Regions from separate parts of the Paenibacillus tianjinensis genome, predicted to be linked through region 2. Evidence: predicted binding sites of a transcription regulator. Region 2 holds the regulator's gene; each other region holds the start of a gene.
What was found. Region 2 encodes NrdR, which represses ribonucleotide reductase genes. Its sites were predicted from a motif close to AACACNATATATNGTGTT; they were not measured.

Region 1 (4,885 bases), 860 kb from region 2:
TTCCATGCTCTTTTCCAGTGAATGATAGTTCATGGTCATGAAGAAGGTCCGGGCAAAATCACGGGCCTGTTCGCTTTCATAGGCGATATTGTTCTTGGCCAGATAACCGTGGAGATTCATGACACCGAGGCCGACAGAGTGCATTTCTTTGTTTGCTTTGGCTACACCAGGGGCGTTGGAGACGCTGGTCATATCGCTAACGGCGGTGAGGGCGATCATGCCTTCATGCACGGATTCACGGATTTTGCCATGCTCCATAACATTAACAATATTAAGGGAAGCCAGATTGCAGCTTACATCACGGCGGATGATATCCTCTTGCCCGTAATCGTTAATCTCCGAGGTTTCCTGCAGCTGGAAGATTTCCGTACAGAGGTTGGACATCTTGATCTGGCCGACATTTTTCAGGGCATGCGCTTCATTCGCGTTGCTCTTGTTCATAATATACGGATAGCCGGATTCCAGCTGAATCATGGCGATTTTGGTCAGCATATCCCGTGCATTCATTGCCTTTTTCTTCTTCACACGCGGATCGGCCAGCAGCTTATCGTACATGTCATCCAGATCCATGTCATCCAGGTGTATTCCATAAGCCTTGTACACAGTATATGGGGCAAATACATACAGCGGTTCATTATCCTTAGCCAGCTGGTAGAAGCGGTTCGGTATGATCAGGCCGATGGAGAGGGTTTTAAGCCTTGTTTTCTCGTCAGCGTTAATTTTCTTGCTGTCGAGGAATTCCAGAACATCCCATCCAAAAATATTATAGTAGGCTGCACCGGAGCCTTTACGCTGACCCATCTGATCGGCATAAGAGAAGCCGTCCTCCATCAGCTTGAGCACCGGCATAATGCCCTTAGCCGCATCCTCGACACCCTTGATCGTCTCCCCGCGCGAGCGGAGCTTGGACAGGTTAACGGCTACACCGCCGCCGATCTTAGACAGCTGCATGCAGGTATTCAGTACATAGTTAATGGAATTAAGCGAATCATCCATCTCGATCAGGAAGCAGGAGACGAGCTCGCCGCGCCGGCTTTTACCGGCATTCAGGAAGGTGGGCGTTGCCGGCTGCAGACGCTGTTCCATCATCGAACGGGCGAGTACCCCGGCGGTCTCAGCGTTGCCGCGTCCCAGGTGAAGTGCTACAGCAGCCACACGGTCCGGATAATGCTCCAGATATTGCTTGCGGTCATTGCTTTTTACAGCATAGTCCGTATAGAACTTCGATGCCGCCATATAAGAGGGGAAGGTAAAGTTATAGCTGTGGGTAATCCGGTAGACTTCCTCAATCTCAGCCACACTGTACTGTAAGTAAAAGTTTTCATAAAAGTCCTGTTCGATCATGTAATCAACCTTGGCTTTAGTATCTGCAAACACCAGGCTCCGCCGCTCCACGTCACGCATGAATTCGGCTACCGCCTCAAGGTCTTTATTTAATTGAAAGAAGCCGCTCTCGTCCCGCTTCATCAACATGTTGTTCAGTTCAATATGCCGCAACCCGGCTCACCTCCTGTTTAATCCGCTCCACATCGCCAAATGTACCGGATAATTCAAATTTCCCAATGACGGGCACATTGTACCGGTCTGCTATCAAATCCGCGCTATGGGCGAACAGCTCGCCCCAGTTCTTATTGCCGCTGGCAGCGATGCCTTTCAGATTGCTGTAATTGTTACTCAAAAAAGCAGACACTTTCTCTGGAATCTGTCCAAAGCCGGTGGTGTATGTAATTAGTACATAAGGCTCGTCTATCGTCATATGCTCCTCGATCTGCACAGCCGGCAGCTTAAGCTTGCTGATGAACCGTTTGACGTTCCCCGTTTTTGAATCGTATGCGACCAGCATCGTGTCAGTCCTCCTGTAAATATTGCTGCAATTTTTAATAGGATAGAAGCCTGGAACCATTGCTAGATAGGCTAAAAATGATTATCACACTATATTTAGTGTGCGTTCCTTATTTTAATCACTATATGTTGGAAAGTCAATATAAGTGCTACAGGATTTTCCTCTTTGAAAAGGTCTGATAAGGGTGTGCATAGAGCAGATTGCTATAAATAAAGAGGTGTAGAATGCACGCCAAAGAGATCGAAATTTGTAACTTTGGTTAATAATAGGTAGACGATTGGATAACCTATTCCCATAACTGTGAAGAAACGAGGCGATAAGCATGTCAACGATGAACAATAATCATCAGGAAGCGGTTGAGACGGTAAGAGAACTTATCAAAGGGATCGATACGGCAATGTTCACGACGATCTCGCCGGAAGGTCTGGTATCCCGTCCAATGAAGACTCAGGAGGTTGAATTCGACGGAGACTTATGGTTCCTGACGAAAAAAGATACCAGCAAGTTCGGCGAAGTCCTTCATGATCCGAGAGTGAATGTCGTATACGCCGGTAAATCCTATGTATCCATCCGTGGAACAGCAAGAATCGTGCAGGATTTGGAGAAGAAAAAAGAATTCTGGAATGCGGGCTATGATGCTTTTTTGAAGACCAGCTATGATGATCCGAATGTGATTCTGATTCAGGTTCACGCCGAAGCGGCTGAATACTGGAAGAGCGGTAACCTGGCTGAAAAGGCTTCTTACCTGTTCAAACGGTTAACGAATCAGGATACAGAAGAGTCCAATCTGAACCAGACCATCGAATTAAAGTAAGCGGACGCACCCGTATCAGGCAGCAATCTGATTCTTGATTCTTTACTATATCCACACACAAAGATGCCCCCGCGTTGCGGCAGAGGGCATCTTTGTGTGTGAGTATCTGTTATTCTTTCTCCATTCAGGTTCTAAAGGGTCTGTAGAAGGCACGAATATCCTCAGCCATGAGCTCAGGTTCCTCCATGGCGGTAAAATGCCCGCCCCGGGGCAATGAGGTCCAGCGGGTGATATTCAGGTTGCGCATAGCCCAATCTTTGGGCGGTGTTAAGACATCGGCAGGTAAAATAGCAATGCCTGTCGGTACCTCTATCCGGCCAAGTGCCGGCAATGAATGCGTATTCTCATAATATATATGGGCTGTAGACCCAAACGTATTGGTAACCCAATAAATCATGATATTCGTGAGCAGTTCATCTTCGCTGAAGCTGTTCCGGAGGTTCCCCTTACAGTCGCTCCATGCATGGAATTTTTCAATAATCCAGCCGGCGAGTCCTACAGGTGAGTCGGAAAGTCCATACGCAAGGGTCTGAGGTTTGGTCGATTGAAGGGTCATATAGCCGCCCTCCCGGGATATCCATTCCTGGGCACTTCGTTTATATTGCAGTTCTTCCTCGGAAAGCTCTGCCTGATCATTGGGATTCATAAGGCCTCTAATAATACCAATATCGGTGAGATGGATGCCAAATAGAAGTTCCGGATGGTTCGATGCCAGGTATCGGGTCACTCCGGAACCGATATCCCCGCCCGCAGCAGCGAATTTTCTATACCCGAGCTCCTCAGTCATTAGTTTAGCCCATACCTCAGAAACACGTGAATTGTTGATCCCGCGATAGTCCGGACAGCTGGAGAAGCCAAATCCGGGCAGTGAAGGGACTATTACATCGAAAGCGTCCTCAGGATCACCGCCGTAACGGGCCGGATCCGTAAGCAGAGGAATAATCTTCTGGTACCGCAAATAACTGTCCGGCCATCCGTGAGTTAGGATAATCGGCATTGGGCTTGGTCCTTTTCCGCGTTCATGAACGAAATGCACATCTATCCCATCGACATTACTGCGAAACTGTGAAAAGCGGTTGAGCTTGGCTTCTTGTTCCCGCCAGTCATATTGCTCCTGCCAATAGGTAACGAGCGATTGCAGATAGCTTAGATCAGTACCTTTTTCCCATCCGGTTGGTCCTAACGGCTCCGGCCAGCGGACATGTTTCAGCCTGTACTTCAGATCATCGAGTACTTCATCAGGTACCCGGATTTGAAAACGTTCAACAGTCATTATGCTTCCTCCTTAACCCTATAAATTAGAATTAAATGCATTTCTCCAAGATTAGGCTCTCCGGGTTAGCTCGATGAACTTGCTGGCTGCAGTCGTCAGCGGCATATACCGCATCGTCATCATACCCACCTGGGCAGGAGGAAGCTGTACATCCAGCTTGATCTCAAAGAGGGAGCCCTCTTCAAGCTCCTTGGATACGAATTCCCGGGTCACGAAGGAGATCCCGAGGCCTTTGCGGGCAAATTCGATCAGCAGTCCCACACTGCCGACCTCGAATTCGGGCTTCAGCTCATATCCGTAGCCCTGGAACAAATCCGTAATGGCCATACGTGCCCGGCTGCTCCGCGAGAACAGGATAATAGGATACCGAAGCAGTTCTTCGATAGAGAGCACCTTCTGGTTCAGTTCGGCATAACGGCTGCCTGCGATGAAGCAGTCCTGCAGCTGAAGCCCTTGCCGCACTTCCAGCTGCGGATCGGTGATCGGCATACGCACGACGCCCAGATCGACGAGACCTTCTTTTAAATAGGAGATCACTTCCGGTGTCGTACCATGGATCAGATGAAGACGGATGCCGGGATACTGCTGGTGAAAGATTTCAATGAACGGAAGCAGATAATGCTTGAACAGGGAGTCACTGCCGCCAATACGAAGCTCCCCGTTATCGAGGTTTTTGAGCTCAGCCATTTTCTTCTCGGCCTGTGTGATAAGAATATGCGATTGTTCAATGTAAGAGTAGAGAGTGGCACCTTCCGGTGTAAGTGCAACTCCTTTGGAGTTCCGGATAAATAGGGACAGGCCTAAGCTGTCCTCCAGCTGCTTGATCGCATGGCTGACACTCGGCTGGGTAATAAACAGCGATTTGGCGGCTTGAGTCAGGCTCCCGGTCTTGGCAGCCCAGTAAAAAACCTTGTATAACTCGAAATTTATCATAGACATAGTCTATAGCTCCTGT
Region 2 (4,885 bases):
GGAATGGTGGGCTTCCTCCCCGCTTCCGCGCTGCTTGGCCGGGTGCAGGCTAGGGATTTCATAGCAGTATTGCCCTGCTTGTTATTCCTGGCGGCAGGGGTATGGGTGTACCGGCATATGATCAGATTGTACGAGGGGGTAGGCGGATAATGCCGGTGATTGATGTGAAGCATTTGACCAAGACATATACAACCTATAAGCGTGGGGCAGGCGCGGGGCAGACGACCCGCAGCTTCTTCCAGCGCGAAGAAGTCGTAATCCATGCCGTCAACGATATCAGCTTTGCCATTGGGCAAGGGGAAATCTGCGGCATTTTGGGCACCAACGGGGCGGGAAAATCAACAGCGATCAAAATGCTCTGCGGTGCGCTGTATCCCACAAGCGGAGACATCCAGGTGCTTGGTTACTCTCCTGCCAGGGACAGGAAGCGCTATGTCGGCAAAATCGGAGCCGTCTTCGGCCAGAAATCTCAGTTAATCTGGGACATTCCGCCGGTCGACAGCTTCAACATGAACAAGTCAATCTACGGGATCACCAACCACGACTTTAAAAACCGCCTGGAAGAGCTGACAGAGCTGCTCGATATTGCCCACGTCATCGAAAAGCATACCAGAGTGCTGTCTCTAGGAGAACGCATGAAATGCGAATTTGTCATGGCCATGCTGCACCAGCCGGATATTCTGTTCCTGGATGAGCCGACCATCGGGCTTGATGTGATCGCCAAGGTCAAAATCCGCGAATTCATCCAACAACTGAATCAGAAGCGCAATATGACCTGTATTCTGACTACTCATGACCTTGAGGATGTGGAGGAGCTAGCCCACCGGGTTATTGTCATTAATCATGGGGATAAAGTCTTTGATAATTCGCTGCAGCGGCTGAAGCTGTTTCTCGGGGAGAAGAAGCGGGTCAGCTTTACTTTTGTCGACTCTGCCGGTAAAACCGTCTTCGATAACGCCTATACGAAGGTAGTCGACCGGCCGTCGGATTTTCAAATTACACTAGAAGTGGACACGGCCCAGATTTCCATTAGTGATTTTCTGGAAGACATCTCCCGGAAGCACCGCTTCACTGACATTTCAGTCAAGGAACTGCCGATCCAGCAGGTGGTGATGAATATCTATGAGAATACGGAAGGGATTTTAACCAATTGAATCACTTTTTCATTCGCGATATAATTAGAAGCATAAGTCGTGAAGTACACGCCGCTTTCATACAACAGCCGCCTGAGGTTTATTTGCGGGGGAGTTGTAAGGAAGCGGCTTTTTTGCGCCAAAAACAACGTTCACTCGAGCGTTAATGGAGGACTATGAGGATGCCGCGATTCGAACAGCAATATGAGGAATGGTTACAGAGCAATCTGAAGAATGAGAGCAACCACAGGCGAAAGGAGTTACTCGGCAAAGGATTAGGCCACGGGACAATAGAATTCCTGCGAACGGTATGGTTTCCGGCAATCGGGAATTTGGATCATCTGTTTCCGGAGTGGGAAGTACGTGATTTCAATAACGGTTACCGCTATCTGGATTTGGCTTATATGCCTGGAGGGGTGAAGGGCGGGATTGAGATTCAAGGGTATGGACCCCATGCTAGAGATCTGGATGTCAGGAGATTCAAGGATTTATGCCGCCGGCATTGCCTGCTTGCCCTGGATGGCTGGACCTTTCTCCCCATTGCTTATCCTTCTATTGTAGAGGAACCAAAACAGTGCCAGCAGCTGGTGCTCTCTTTTATAGGCAAATTCATCGCGACCGATGTTTCGTCAACCTTAACTTGGCTGGAGGCGGAGACTCTGCGGTTCGCGAGGCGTCTGCTTAGGGCATTCACACCTTTGGAACTTGCGCACCATCTCAATGTTACAGATAGACACGCCAGACGAATTCTGCATGAATTGGTTCAACTGCAATTACTGGATGTTGCAGGCGGCGGACAGCTGCGAAATCGTACATATCAACTGAGGGTGAACTAGGAAAGCGTTAGGTAGGTAGAACGATGGGACTGGGGTTGGGGGTTGGGGGGCGGTGTGGAGGGGCAGTGGGTCGGTGGATCAATGGGTCGATTGTTGACTAATCAGTGACTTCGGATTGGACTGGACTAAAATTTCACAGTCATCGTAGTGTTGGAGGAGTCGAATGAATCGCTACGGACCGAGGAGACCTTATTATCAGCAAAAACGCCATTTCGTCTCTCTTACGGACTCAGATGCAGTTATTTGCATATATTCGTGCGAAATATTGCCCGATGGAAAGGAATAAGCGCGCTACGGTCCGTTAGCTTTGCTAAATGTGCTGATTTGAGAAAATAAGGTCTGTGGGGTCCGTAAGGAATTCAGGGAGGGGTATCTGTTAGTCTGAAGTTGGATTTCGGGGTTAGCGAGCAGCCGAGCGTAATTGGTAGATGGTGTTGGCTAACCCTCTACCTCCCCGAAACAGCAAAAAAAACGGCATCGCTGCCGTTTCTACATAAATGGACTCTCAGGGGCTCGAACCCTGGACAAATAGATTAAGAGTCTACTGCTCTACCAACTGAGCTAAGAGTCCGTATGATGTTATTGGTGGAGCCAAGGGGGATCGAACCCCTGACCTCATCGCTGCCAGCGATGCGCTCTCCCAGCTGAGCTATGGCCCCATAATGCATACTTTAGAACTACATTATGTATTCTAAAATCAGTTGTGAGCCGTAAGCTCACTCGCTTCGTGAACATTAAGTTCCGTAGGCGACTTCTATATAATATAAAAAATCGCCCTCGGTGTCAACACTTTTATAAAAAAGTTTTAGGAGAAGCTCTATAGACCCTCCAGCTCTCCTGTGTTCTTAGACAGCAGTCCCTTCAATTCCTTCATGAACATGTTGATGTCCTTAAACTGGCGGTATACAGACGCGAAGCGGACGTATGCAACTTCATCCACAGGATAGAGCTGCTCCATCACCAGCTCGCCAATTTGGCGGCTCTCTATTTCCGCTAAGGCGATGCCGCGCAGCGACTTCTCAACCTCGGAGACAATGGATTCCAGGCGCTCTACTGACACAGGACGCTTCTCACAGGCGCGGATCAGGCCGCGCAGGATTTTGTCACGGCTGAATTCTTCGCGGCTGCCGTCCTTTTTGATTACGATCAGCGGGGTCTCTTCAATCATCTCGAAGGTAGTAAAACGCTTGCTGCAGCGCTCGCATTCACGCCTGCGCCGGATGGATTTATTCTCGTTGGCCGGACGCGAGTCAAGCACTTTGGTATTCGTGTGATCGCAGTAAGGGCATTTCATAAGCTCAGGTCACTTCCTTTTCCACTAATATAGGAGGCCGTAGCGGCCACATTCAGGTTTTGAAGCTGTAATTCTTATTTCCATAAAACACCGTTTTATTGTTGTTATGAATCTGGCGAGAGCAGCACATAATACAGTTACCAACCGATAGGAGGTGAACAGCAATGAGCCAAAGCAGCAGCTCCAACAACCTTGTAGTCCCAAATTCACGCGGTGCCTTGGAACAACTTAAATTTGAAGTTGCCCAGGAATTAGGTATCACTCTTTCCCCAGACGGATACCAAGGCAATAAAACTTCTTACGAAAACGGTTCGATCGGTGGTTACATCACTAAACGTCTTGTAACTCTGGCTGAACAGTCCCTGGCAGGTCAATTCAAATAACCTGTCCCCAATAAGCTTGCCTAAGAAGTATTAAACGGCTAATCGCCGTTTAATACTTCTTTTTTTAGAACTCGCTGTAAATCTCCGTGTACTGATTATAATAATAAATTACGCGCTGAACGTAGTGCCGGGTCTCGCCGAACGGAATATCCTTCACAGAACCCTCGGTGCCGTCCCAGTCACCATCATCCAGCCAGCGCTGCACTTTACCGGGTCCCGCATTGTATGCAGCGATTACTGCTGTGCGGTTGCCTTCAAACTGGCGGGAGAGCGAGGATAAGTACCAGGTTCCCAGCTCAATATTTGCCGAGGGCTCCTCCTTCAGCTCGTCCAGCGACACATCGGGAAGCTTGGCCTTCTCAAGCGCCCATTTAGCCGTGTCCGGCATGAGCTGCATGAGGCCCAGTGCGCCTTTTCTGGATTCCCGGCCTGTCTTAAAATTGGTCTCCACACGAATAATGGCTGCCACCAGAAACGGGTCCATCTCATACGTGATACTGTGCTTACGGATTTCATTCTTATAATGTATGGGATAAAACAAAGACATCCAGTTGGTGCTCAGGAACAGAATTGCGGTAAAGCCTAAGAATAACATGAGCAGTACTCTTTTTTTACGAAGCCAGCTCATGATAACCCCAGCCTGTCCCATAGCGCTGCTACCTGTTGTTCAGTATGGGTAAGCTCGCCGCTGTTGTCGATAACGTAATCCGCTCTTCTGCGCTTCTCTTCGATATCCATCTGGGCATCCAGCCTGCCTGTGGCTTGCTCAAGAGATAATCCGTTACGCTCCATTAGGCGGACTAGCTGCACCTCCCGGGGTACATACACAACGGTTATCTTCTTGAACAGATTGTCCAGCGCTGATTCGTAGAGCAACGGTATGTCCACGACAATCAGTGACAGCGGATTTTCTTCTTCCAGCTCATACATTGTTTCTTTGATCTCCTGACGAATTGCAGGATGTGTCAGGTTATTCAGCACCTGCAGAGCAGCCTGGTCATGAAAGACGATTTCTCCCAGCGCAGCCCGGTTCAGTGTGCCGTCCGGCAATAATATGGTTTGGCCAAAATGCTCCACAGCAGCAGCCAGCACGGGATGCCCCGGGAGCATGACTCCTCTTGCGATTACATCAGCATCGACGAGCCGTGCTCCTTTAGCTACAAATAATGCGGAGACGGTGCTTTTTCCGGAAGCAATGCCTCCGGTTAAGCCCATAATCATGTACTCACCTCATAACAG
Region 3 (4,885 bases), 200 kb from region 2:
GACCCATAGTGCCCAGACCTACGCGGCGTTCCAGCTTCTGGTTCGCTTCATTCTCAGGGAAGTGGTAAGGCGTCTTGTCGATAACGTTATCCAGGAAACGGACAGAATAGCGGGTCGTTGTTGCCAGATCTGCCCAATCCACATCATGATTCTCCGGATCGTAGAATTTGGAGAGGTTAACGGCAGACAGATTGCATACGCCCCAGCCCGGAAGACCCTGCTCACCGCACGGATTCGTGCAGATAATCGGGTTGAAGTACCAGCTGTTGGACATTTGATTGTAATATTCCATGAACACTACACCCGGCTCAGCCGATTTCCAGGCCGATTCAATAATCGTATGCCAGACATCACGCGCTCTGACGGTACGGTAAGGAATAACCGCACGGCCGTCCGCTTTCCATTTATCCAGATCCCCGTCCCAGATTGTATCGTAGTCAGGGTCCGTTGTATCCGGGAAGACGAGCTCCCAGTCCAGATCCTCTTTGACTGCCTTCATGAAGGCATTGCTCACGCATACCGACAGGTTGGCATTGGTCACCTGGCCCATCGTCTGCTTCACAGTAATGAAATCAACTACATCCGGATGCCAGTCATTGATCATCAGCATCAGTGCGCCGCGGCGGCTGCCGCCCTGCTCAATAAGTCCCGTTGTGTAACTGAACAATCCGCCCCAGGATACTGAACCGCTCGACGAGCCGTTGACGCCTCTTACGATTGCACGGCGCGGACGCAGCGAGGACAGGTTGATCCCCACACCGCCGCCGCGGGCCATAATTTCGGTCATTTCCGAAAGGGTCTGCATGATGCCGCCGCGGCTGTCTTTGGGCGAAGGCACAACATAACAGTTAAACAGGGTCAGTTCTTCACTTGCCCCTGCACCTGCAGCAATCCGTCCGCCCGGTACAAGCTTCCAGTCATCCAGAATCGAACGGAACCGGCCTGTCCATTCTTCCTGCAGTTCAGGTGTTTTCTCTACAGAAGCCATGGCAGCGGCCAGACGGTCCCACATTTCTTCCGGAGTCTTCTCTATATTAAGCGTCAACTTTTCTACATCCGATTGCACCAGTTCCCCGCTGCGCGTCTTGACGGTAACGATCCGGCCGTTGCGCTCGACAATCTCCCCTACTTCCTTTGTCGGAAATTTGGGATCATCTTTGGTTAGAACCAGCACAACATCGCCAACCTTGGCATTGTTGCTGTCGGCATCCTTCCAGGCATAACGGTCCAAAAATATTTTCTCACTTAGCCCTTCAAGGCGCTGCTTGCGTTCCACTGTACTCAATAGAAAAACCTCCCGGTGTGTAATATGTAAATCTTCCGCTGCATGTAGTAATGTGGAGTCCTCTTGTCAATATCAAATAACCGCCAAAAGCCCTCCGTAAACAATAATTTCAAGCTTTTGTAACAATATATTGTGTGAACCAGCTTTTCAACTATACCACATATTGTATCGAAGTTCTTTTTCGAAAAAGGAAGCCTTATCGCAAAAAATCAGCATTGAGCCCCTTTTTCTCACTTTTTCTCGCTTTTTTATCAGATTCGGCACGAAAAAAAGACCCTAAAATCAGCACCTCTGCTCTACAAGAATACTTTGTATATAGAGCGTGAACTTAAGAATGTTAGCATTGCTTCATTCTTAAGTTCATCTTACAAGTTATGAATTCTCTCTTTTACGCGCATACTACTTCTACGCATTTCTTATATGAAAACCGCGCCGGAGGAGGCTGCAACATGACGCAATTATCCCGCAATTCCTTGCCGCAAGAGGGAAGCACACCTGCCCCGCTGCTGCCCGTCCCTCTGTCTTTTGAGCGAAACTGGCTGCATGATCTGGAATCGAAACTGGACAAGGGCGGACCCTGGGGGGACTGGAGATTATCCCGCCTCGCCGTACAGGGTGAACAATCCGGTCTTGTCACCAGCTTCGACGAACTGCAGTGCATGAAGCATCTTTCAGGCCTGTCCCCGCTGCCCCATCAGCTCGATACCGCCCATAAGGTGCTGTTTGAAATGTCCGGCCGGGCAATTCTCGCAGATGAGGTCGGTTTGGGCAAGACCATTGAAGCAGGACTCGTCCTCAAGGAATATCTGGTGCGGGGCCTTGTGAGCAAGGTGCTGATTCTGGTACCCGCCTCACTCGTGCTGCAATGGGTCCGGGAGCTGAATACGAAATTCGGCATCACGGCTGTCGCACAGAAAAAATCTTACTCCTGGGGCAATGACATTGTGGTGGCCTCCATGGACACCGCCAAGCGCGATCCCCATAAGGAGCTGCTGCTCAGCTCCGAATTCGACATGCTCATTATCGATGAAGCGCACAAGCTGAAGAACAAAAAATCGACCAACTATCAGTTTGTGCAGCAGCTCCGTAAAAAATACTGTCTTCTGCTCACCGCAACTCCCGTACAAAATGACCTCGGCGAGCTGTTCAATCTGATCACCCTCCTGAAGCCGGGGCAGCTCGGGAACCAGGGCGATTTTGCCGCCAACTTTGTTGTGGATAAACGCCAGCCGAAGAATGAAGTCCAGCTGCGCGGCGAGCTCTCCAAGGTCATGATCCGCAACCGTCGGGGCGAGGGTCCGGTCACCTTCACTAAGCGCAAAGTCCAAAATATACCGCTCACGCTCTCACCCGAGGAAAAGGCATTATATGACGGAGTAACGGCTTTTGTCAAAGACCAATATCAGGAATCGGGCGGCAACCTCAGCAGCATGCTCTCCCTGGTGACACTTCAGCGTGAGGTATGCAGCAGCCGGGATGCCGTATTCATTACACTGGTCAATCTGATCAAGAAGCTGCCGGCCGATTCTCCGAAGCGTGAACGGATGATGGACCTGCTGCAGAACATCCGCACTGTCAAAACGAACACGAAAGCGGAGAAAACGATGGAGCTGATCCGTGATATGAATGAAAAGGTCATCGTCTTCACGGAATACCGCGCCACGCAGGAATATCTGCTGCAATACTTCCGCGATCACGGACTGCAGTGCGTGTCCTATTCCGGCGGCATGAACCGCGGTAAGAAAGACTGGATGATGGATCTGTTCCGCGGCCGGGCCCAGGTGATGATTGCCACGGAAGCCGGCGGTGAAGGGATTAACCTGCAATTCTGCCACCATATGATTAACTTTGATCTGCCGTGGAACCCGATGCGGGTGGAGCAGCGGATCGGCCGGGTTCACCGGCTGGGCCAGCAAAACGATGTAGTCATTTATAATCTGTCCACCGAAGGCACGATTGAAGAGCATATCCTGCACCTGCTCCACGAAAAAATCAACATGTTCGAAATGGTCATCGGCGGACTCGATGTAATTCTGGAGCGGTTCGAAAAGAAGGAATCGCTGGAGAAGAGCCTCTACAAGATCATGCTCGAAGCGAGAAGCGATGAAGAACTGCGCAGCGGTCTTGACCATATCGGCGAATCGCTCAGCGAGCTGTCCCACGAAGCCCGGAAGGAAAGCGGGGTTATGCCATGACACTTACCCCACTAGAGGTACGCAAGCATGTTATGGATTATCTTGAAGCGACCGATTGCTCCTTGATTGAAGTATCGCCGCTGCATGTAACGGTCAAGCTCTCGCCGCGTGCAGACCGGATGCTGACCGACCGGCCTTACTATTGGGGTTTTGTTGAACGCACCGGTGTAGACCCGGAGACCTTGTCTTTTACCTTCGTGTTCGACCCGGAGAAATACGACTCTGCCGCAGCACAGTCGCCGCCTCCCTCGCGCCCGCCCGGCGGCTTGAACCGTCCTGCCGGTGCGGCTCTGACTTCCGGCGGAACAGAGATGGAAGCCGGGGCGGATAACGCGTCGGCAGCAGCAAGCGGAGCCCCTCCCAGCGTCTCCACCGATCCGCAGGACAGTATTCTTGCCCGGTACTTCGGCATTGTCCCGGCACTGCCGCGGATTGGCCCGGGAATGATCCGACGCGAGGATGTTATCTACGGAAGCAAGCGGCTGCGGCAAATCTGGGCTGCGGCCAAGGAAGAAGGTAAATGTCTGCAGTTGTTCGAGGACCCGGGCAGCAGACAGCGGACGACTCTGTTCTCGGCCGCTTACGAGCCTTGGCTGGGTGTGTGCTATAAGGTGGAGATGACCTGTGATCTTAAGCGGGAAGAGCTGCATTTTATCGGCATATCGCTGGCTACCGGGAAAATTGCCGAGGATTTCGGTTCAAGACTAAACGCCCTGGAGCTGACACCACGTCTGCCGGAGAACATTCATATCCAGCCTTATGAGATGAATGTTGCCGCTGGAGCAGATAGACTGGAGAGCTATCTGACCTCACAGCTGGCCGCGCTCGACTATACCTGGGCTGAGGAGGCCCGCGAACGGCTACGACTGGAGCTGAGCATCGTAGATATCTATTATGAGGAGCTTCTGAAGGAGCCGGATGAAGAGAAGAAGCAAGCCATAGAGGAGCAGTACAACCGCCGCCGCAAAGAGACAGCCTGGCAATATGAGCCGCAAATTGCAGTTTCTGCCGTAACCTATGGTCTGTTTCACCTGCGCAGCACATAGAATGCGACTAGGTCCGCTAAAAGCAGGCAAAAAAACAGCGAAATTCCAAAGCTGCAGCGCGACAGCAAGCAACAGCCTTTTCAGGGCTTGTCCTCTACAATAATGGGTATAGGACAAGCCCGTACGAATATGGACAAAGAAAGGTGACTGACTTTCATGAACTCAAACGTAAGGTCAAGGACAGCGTCCAGGCGGCGCGGCCGTCTTCTTCTCATTCTGTGTCTGGGGCTAACCCTGCTCCCCATCGCTTCCGGTTTTCCATCTGCTACGGAGGCTCAGGGCAGCCGCATCACTGTTTCACAAGCGGTTTCTCTTGAGCTTCAGCCCGGGCTTACTCTGAAGGCACTACCATCTCCACA

Region 1: nrdI (class Ib ribonucleoside-diphosphate reductase assembly flavoprotein NrdI) is a predicted target of NrdR. The motif match lies at 1,929-1,946, and genes of this name have one in related genera.
Region 3: JRJ22_RS09990 (adenosylcobalamin-dependent ribonucleoside-diphosphate reductase) is a predicted target of NrdR. The motif match lies at 1,405-1,422, and genes of this name have one in related genera.

What each region holds. Positions count from the first base shown of each region.
Region 1 is NZ_CP070969.1:2,956,249-2,961,133, forward strand. Features, by position in the region: gene nrdE (class 1b ribonucleoside-diphosphate reductase subunit alpha) at 1-1,497, opposite strand, end outside; gene nrdI (class Ib ribonucleoside-diphosphate reductase assembly flavoprotein NrdI) at 1,484-1,843, opposite strand; gene JRJ22_RS13075 (pyridoxamine 5'-phosphate oxidase family protein) at 2,166-2,657, shown strand; gene JRJ22_RS13080 (epoxide hydrolase family protein) at 2,782-3,930, opposite strand; gene JRJ22_RS13085 (LysR family transcriptional regulator) at 3,982-4,869, opposite strand.
Region 2 is NZ_CP070969.1:2,091,257-2,096,141, reverse strand. Features, by position in the region: gene JRJ22_RS09030 (ABC transporter permease) at 1-150, shown strand, start outside; gene JRJ22_RS09025 (ABC transporter ATP-binding protein) at 150-1,154, shown strand; gene JRJ22_RS09020 (transcriptional regulator) at 1,316-1,969, shown strand; tRNA gene JRJ22_RS09015 (tRNA-Lys) at 2,468-2,540, opposite strand; tRNA gene JRJ22_RS09010 (tRNA-Ala) at 2,553-2,628, opposite strand; gene nrdR (transcriptional regulator NrdR) at 2,787-3,263, opposite strand; gene JRJ22_RS09000 (alpha/beta-type small acid-soluble spore protein) at 3,428-3,646, shown strand; gene JRJ22_RS08995 (lytic transglycosylase domain-containing protein) at 3,711-4,274, opposite strand; gene coaE (dephospho-CoA kinase) at 4,271-4,867, opposite strand; gene JRJ22_RS08985 (manganese efflux pump) at 4,877-4,885, opposite strand, start outside.
Region 3 is NZ_CP070969.1:2,291,552-2,296,436, reverse strand. Features, by position in the region: gene JRJ22_RS09990 (adenosylcobalamin-dependent ribonucleoside-diphosphate reductase) at 1-1,285, opposite strand, end outside; gene JRJ22_RS09985 (DEAD/DEAH box helicase) at 1,735-3,480, shown strand; gene JRJ22_RS09980 (YqhG family protein) at 3,477-4,526, shown strand; gene JRJ22_RS09975 (hypothetical protein) at 4,683-4,885, shown strand, end outside.